2 regions of the Arthrobacter sp. 05T47 genome follow, and region 2 is predicted to be linked to the other one. Evidence: riboswitches for the same ligand, from Rfam matches in the RefSeq annotation. Region 2 holds a riboswitch; the other holds the start of a gene.

Region 1 (2,365 bases), on a different contig from region 2:
GCCCTGTTCGAGGAAGCGCGGCAGGTGCCGCGGCAGCAATCCGGTGGCGTGCTCGATGCAGTCGATCCCGGCGTCGAGCATGTCATCCAGGGTGTTTTCGGCGAAGCAGTGCGCGGTGACGCGGGCCCCTTCATCGTGGGCGGCCTGGATGGCGTCCTTGACCGTGCGGGCCGGAAAGCTGGCGGCGAGGTCGCCGACGTCGCGGTCGATCCAGTCCCCCACCAGCTTGACCCAGCCATCGCCTGCACGGGCCTGCTTCCGTACGGCCTCGACGAGATCGCCGGGCTCGACCTCGACGGCCAGGCCGCGCAGGTAGCGCCGGGCCCTGGCGATGTGCCGGCCGGAGCGGATGATCCGGGGAAGGTCCTGGCGCTGCTGGAGCCAGCGGGTGTCGTGGACGGCGCCGGCATCGCGGACCAGCAGCGTCCCGGCGTCGCGGTCCGCCAGGGCTTGGGATTCKGCGGTGGCCTCGGAGACGTCCCCGCCCGGGCCAAGGCCGATGTGGCAGTGTGCGTCCACGAYCCCGGGCAMGACCCAGCCGTCCAGCACGCGGTCCGGCGCGTCGGCGGGACGGTCGAAGGTCAGCAGGCCGTCCACCGCCCAGAGCCCGCGGCGTTCCTGGTCCGCCGCGGTGAGGATGGGGCCGGTGAACTCGATGATGCTGGTCATGGCCTACAGCCTAATCCGCATGACGATCCGCCGGCCCAGCCCATCCAGGCCCAGTTGCGCTTCGTGGATCCGCAGGGCGSCCAATGCCGGCCCCGGCTCGGCGAGTTCCTCAAAGCCGCAGCTTGCGTAAAACGGGGCATTGAACGGAACGTCCGCGAAAGTGCACAGCGTCATCCATGCATAGCCCCGGCCSCGGGCCGCGTCGATGGCCGKGTGAACCAAGGACCGCCCAATCCCCCGTCCGGCAGAGTCCGGATGTACGGAGAGTTGTTCCAGGTGGGCCTGGCTGCCGACTTCGTCCACGCGGGCGAATCCCACAGGCGGGCTTCCGGCGACCAGTACGAAGAGCGGCTCAACCGGCGTCGTCATTTCCGGGGACGGGAGCGCCTGGTTCCCCAATGCCGCTTCAAGGAGGCGGTCGGCCGCGGCCTCGAGAACCGGCAGCGCCGCGAGGTCTTCCGGCGTCGCCGTCCTGGTGCGGGGCACGGSCCRGGGCAGAGTCACWATTCCACGCTAACACTGCCGCCTGGCCGGMTGCCGTCACACTCGGCAGGCTTCCYGWGGGCCTGTGGTAGCTTCGTRTACGACCACACGGGTGCCCTTGCAGGGGCTGAGATCGGGCTAGCGCAGCCTGCGACCGTTGAACCTGTCCGGGTAATGCCGGCGAAGGAAGTGAGTAATCCTTTGAGCACCACAGAAACACAGCACAGCCCTGCCCAAAAGAAGCCAGCAGTCACTACCCAGTCGCTGAAGTCCCACTCGCTGGCCTTCACCGCGGATCCGGAGCACGGCATCCGCGTCCCGGTGACCGAGATCGCCCTGGAACCCTCCCCGGGCGGTGTCGCGAACGCTCCGTTCCGGGTCTACCGCACGGCCGGCCCGGGCAGCGATCCGGTCCGCGGGCTGGAGCCGTTCCGGGCTCCCTGGATCGAGGCGAGGGCGGACACCGAACCCTACGCCGGCCGGGAACGGGAGCTTCTCGATGACGGCAAGTCGGCGGTCCGCCGGGGTGCGGCGTCGGCCGAATGGCAGGGCGGGCGCCCGGTGCCGCGCCGCGCCGTCGAGGGCAGGACCGTCACGCAGATGCGCTACGCCCGCGACGGCGTCATCACCCAGGAAATGCGGTTCGTCGCGCTGCGCGAGAACTGCGATGTGGAGCTGGTGCGCAGCGAGGTGGCCGCGGGCCGCGCGATCATTCCTAACAACGTCAACCACCCCGAATCGGAGCCGATGATCATCGGCAAGGCGTTCCTGGTGAAAATCAACGCCAACATCGGCAACTCGGCCGTGACCAGCTCCATCGCCGAGGAGGTCGACAAACTCCAGTGGGCCACGCAGTGGGGCGCGGACACGGTGATGGACCTCTCCACCGGTGATGACATCCACACCACGCGCGAGTGGATCATCCGCAACTCCCCCGTGCCCATCGGCACCGTCCCGATCTACCAGGCGCTGGAGAAGGTCAACGGTGAGGCCAACGCCCTAACCTGGGAGATCTTCCGGGACACCGTGATCGAACAGTGCGAGCAGGGCGTGGACTACATGACCATCCACGCCGGGGTGCTGCTGCGCTATGTGCCCCTGACGGCCAACCGGGTCACCGGCATCGTCTCCCGCGGCGGCTCCATCATGGCCGGCTGGTGCCTGGCGCACCACCAGGAGAACTTCCTGTACACCCACTTCGACGAGCTGTGCG
Region 2 (4,451 bases):
CTGCAGGTGCGCGGGCACGCGGAGCCGGAGGATGTCACCGTAGACGGGCCGCAGCGGCAGGGTGAGCCCGGCGGGCAATTCATCAAGATCGGCGGCGCCGAGCCCGTTGGCGACCACGGTTTCCGCGGCGCGTACGGTACCGCCGCCATCGAGGCGGACCCCTGCAACGTTGCCGTCCTGCCACAGCAGCCCTGCAGCGCGCCGCCGGATGAAGCTGCCGCGGTCCTCCGCGGCCAGGACGCCGGCAATCCGGGCGATCAGCAGGCGGGGATCCACCTGGTGGTCGGCCGGGATGTCGAAGGCACACGAGATGCCGGGGCTCAGCAGGGGCTCCCGGCCCCGTGCCTCGCGCACTGTCAGCGGTTCCACGCTGAGGCCGGAGGCTTTCTGGACTTCCCTCAGGTCCGCGAGCGCGCGCCGGTCCGCCGCGTCCGCCCCGACGGCGAGGGTCGGGGTCGTCAAATACCCGGTACCCGTCCGGGAGTCCTGGCCGGCGGGACCGGCGTCGAGCCCGGCCGCGAATCCGGGCCACAGCCGGGAAGACTCGAGCATCAGTTCCAGCAGCTGCTCCTCCTGGTAGTGCAGCTCGCTGACAGGGGCGAGCATGCCGGCCGCGGCCCAGCTCGCTCCTGTACCGGGAACATCATCGATCAGGACCACGGACCGGCCCGCGCGGCTGGCCTCGAAGGCGATGCCGTGGCCGATCACCCCGCCGCCGATCACGGCAACGTCTGCGGTGACGTCCCCTGCGGTGATTCCGTCAGTGGATACGGCTCCGGTGTAACAATCCCGGGCGGTGGCGTCATCTGCGGCCACGGCTTCACGGCCGGCTTGTGAGCCTACTTGCGTGCCCATGAAAAATTCCTTCCCTACGCCGGTACTAGCCGGATCAGGTCAAGCGGTCGGCTCTGACGCCCTCTCAGCCGGGCAGCGGCTCCATGGCTGCTGCGGGCTCCCGCGGTATGCGCCCAGTTTAGAGGAACTAGGCTGGTCCCATGAGCCAGGACCACCTCCACACCACCGCCCGCCTCTACTTGTGCACCGACGCCCGCAGGGACCGCGGCGACTTCGAGGACTTCGTGGACGCCGCCTTCGCCGGCGGAGTGGACATCATCCAGCTGCGCGACAAGTCGCTCGAGGCGGCCGAGGAACTGGAACTCCTCGAAGTCCTGCACGCCGCGGCGCAGCGCCACGGACGGCTGTGGGCCGTCAACGACCGGGCGGACATCGCCTCCCTGTCCGGGGCCCCGGTGTTCCATATCGGCCAGAAGGACATTTCGCTGGACGCAGCCCGCGGCTTCCTGGGCAAAGACGCCGTGATCGGCCTGTCCACCCACACCCCTGAACAGGTGGACGCAGCCGTGGCTGCTTCTCCCGGCCGCAAGGGACTGGACTACTTCTGTGTGGGGCCAGTATGGGCGACTCCCACCAAGCCGGGACGCGCCGCCGTCGGCCTCGACCTGGTGCGTTACGCCGCCCAGGCGACCGGCCAGGCGAACGCCGAGGGTGCCGGAAACCCCGACGGCCCGACGGAAAGCCTGCTGCCGTGGTTTGCCATCGGCGGGATCGACCTCGGCAACGTGGAGCAGGTAGTCGACGCCGGCGCCCGGCGGATCGTGGTGGTCCGGGCCATCACCGACGCCGACGATCCGGCCCACGCGGCCGGTGCACTGCTGGCGGCGCTGGACGCCACTGACTCCTGAACGCTGATTCCTGAACGCTGACTCCTGAGCAGGTTCCCCGCCATGAACCGGGCCGTCCCGGGCAGTGAACCTAGCCGGGGAGCCCCAGTCCCGCCATCCTTCGCGCGTGGTTCGCTGCGAGCTCGGCCGTCAGGCCCACCACCAGCGCCCTGGCGTCCGCGTCGTCCAGTCCCGACAGCCCGCCCAGGAATGCGTGCTCAAGGCTCACCCGCTGGGCATGGGTCAGGACCTCGCCCAGCAGGCGCCGGGCCCACAGCGCCAGGCGTGACGCCAGCCGGGGGTCATCGGCCAGGGCCGCCTTGAGTCGCTCCTGCAGCACACCCGTGGACTCGCCGGTGGAGCGGACCTGTGCGATCAGCTCCCGGGTCCCGGCGTCGACGTACACGCCGACGGCGCTGTAAAAGTCCGCGGAGACAGTGTCGATCACGTAGGCCTTCATGAGCGCTTCGTACCAGTCCGCCGGGCGTGTGCGCTCATGGAAGAAGTCCACCGAGGGCTGGAACGGCAGCATGGCAGCCTCCGTGTCCAGGCCCATATCCTCGAGCCGGGCCCGGATGAGTTCGTAGTGCTGGAACTCGGCCACCGCCATCCTGCCCAGCACGGCACGGTCACGCAGCGTGGGCGAATATCCGGCACTGGAAGAGAGCCGTTCGAAGGCGGAAAGCTCGCCGTACGCCATCACTCCCAGCAGATCCGCCAGGAAGCTGTTGTAGAGGGCAGGATCCTCCGGAGTTGCGCTCATGATCCAAGACTAATGGCGGAAATCGGGCTACCCTGATTTTCGTGTCCCATCATCGCCTGACCCCCAGTGTCCACGAGCAGCAGAACCAGCTGGCCGGGGCCCTCAAGGCGTTGCGCACCACGCTGGAACTGCCCGGCCCGTTCCCCGAGGACGTGCTGCGCGACGCCGCGGCGGCCGTGGCCGAGCACAAGCTCCCGGACCTGGACCTCACGCATGTCGAGTTCGTGACCATCGACCCGGCATCGTCCACCGACCTCGACCAGGCCCTGTTCATCGAACGGGATGACGAGGGCTACAAGGTGTTTTACGCCATCGCCGACGTCCCGTCGTTTGTCGCCCCGGGCGGGGCGCTCGACGCCGAGACCCGGCGCCGCGGGCAGACCTTCTACACCCCCGACGGAAGGATTCCGCTGCATCCGGAGATCATCAGCGAGGCCGCCGGCAGCCTGCTCGCAGGTCAGCTGTGCTCCGCGTTCGTCTGGGAGTTCGGGCTCGACGCCGCGGCAGAGGTGACATCGGTCCTTGTGCGCCGGGCCCGGGTCCGCAGCCGCGCAAAACTCAGCTACAAGGCCGTCCAGGCCGACCTCGACGCCGGCACGGCCACGCCCGTGCTGCAGCTGCTCAAAGAGGTAGGCATCAAGCGGGTGGAACTCGAACGCCTGCGCGGCGGGGCAAGCCTGAACATGCCCGAACAGGAAATCCAGCAACTGCCCGACGGCGGCTACCGGATCGTGGCGGCCCCGCCGCTGCCGGTGGAGGACTGGAACGCCCAGATTTCCCTCATGACCGGAATGGCGGCCGCCGCGCTCATGCTCCAGGGCAAGGTCGGCATCCTGCGGACCATGCCCGCCCCGGACGAGGCGTCGCTGCGGCATTTCCACCGCCAGACCCACGCCCTTGGCAAGCCCTGGGACGGAGAAATGGGCTACGGCGAGTACCTGCGGACCCTGGACCCCACCGACCCCCGGCAGCTGGCCATTGTGCATTCGGCCGGCATGCTTTTCCGTGGCGCCGGGTACACGCACTTCGACGGGACGGTACCCCAAGCCGCCGTACAGTCAGCCATCGGCGCCGCCTACGCCCATTCCACGGCGCCTTTGCGGCGGCTGGTGGACCGCTTCGTGCTGGTGATCTGTGAAGCCCTGAGCAGCGGCACCGAGGTTCCGGACTGGGCCCGGGCGGCCCTGCCGTCCCTTCCGGCGATCATGGGCACCTCGGACCAGCTCGCCGCAAAGCTGGAGCGGCTGGCATTGGACACCGTGGAGGCTGCCCTGCTGGTCAACCACATCGGCCAGGAATTCGACGCCGTGGTCATCTCCGGTTCGAAGCCGGCGAAGAGCACCACCGGCGGCGACGGGAACGGCAATGGGAACGGCGGCACGGCCGGCAAGGCGAACGGCAACGGGAACGGGGGCAAGTCCAACGGAAACGGCAACGGCCCGTCCGGGATGGTCCAGATCGCCGAACCTGCCGTGACCGCACGCTGCCCCGGCGACCTTGAACCGGGCACTCAAGTCCGGGTCCGGGTGGTGTCCTCGGACATCGCCACCCGCGAAATCCAGCTGGAGCTCGTGGGCTGACGGTCCACTGCCTGCGCCCTGACCGTCCCGTGCCGGGCGGGCTCCCGTGGTCAGTCCACGGGTCCGTTCATGGGTCCAGTCGAGGATCCGCCCGTGGTACAGCTAGACTGGAGAGGTAGAAATGGATGCCCGGTCGTTGATTTCCATGATTTTTGAATTCAACAAGCCCGCCCCTACGCGATCTTGAGATCCACCCGCTGGTCCCCAGTGCCAGCATTTAGATAGCCCGCGATCGGCTTCCACTGGATTTGCTTGCGCGCCCGAGCGTGCTCCGGAACGGCCAATGGCCGGCCCCGTTGAGCAAGCAGCGCAGCCCAAAATGAATAAGGAAACTCCCCTGTGAGTGAATTGCACACGCACCAGCTTCTGATCGATGATTCCGGCACGGAGACCATCGAGCCCGAAGAAACCATCATCTCGGACGAA

What was found. A riboswitch is a leader RNA that binds a small molecule or an ion and turns the genes downstream of it on or off. The one in region 2 is predicted to bind thiamine pyrophosphate.
Region 1: linked by a shared signal. The riboswitch ahead of thiC (phosphomethylpyrimidine synthase ThiC) and the one ahead of thiO (glycine oxidase ThiO) in region 2 are both predicted to bind thiamine pyrophosphate.

What each region holds. Positions count from the first base shown of each region.
Region 1 is NZ_JBFTKG010000026.1:21,415-23,779, forward strand. It holds gene AC1DEY_RS16595 (amidohydrolase family protein) at 1-669, opposite strand, end outside; gene AC1DEY_RS16600 (GNAT family N-acetyltransferase) at 673-1,173, opposite strand; TPP riboswitch at 1,251-1,358, shown strand; gene thiC (phosphomethylpyrimidine synthase ThiC) at 1,354-2,365, shown strand, end outside.
Region 2 is NZ_JBFTKG010000021.1:65,067-69,517, forward strand. It holds gene thiO (glycine oxidase ThiO) at 1-855, opposite strand, end outside; TPP riboswitch at 849-969, opposite strand; gene AC1DEY_RS15025 (thiamine phosphate synthase) at 996-1,703, shown strand; gene AC1DEY_RS15030 (ferritin-like fold-containing protein) at 1,774-2,445, opposite strand; gene AC1DEY_RS15035 (RNB domain-containing ribonuclease) at 2,487-4,025, shown strand; gene AC1DEY_RS15040 (DEAD/DEAH box helicase) at 4,365-4,451, shown strand, end outside.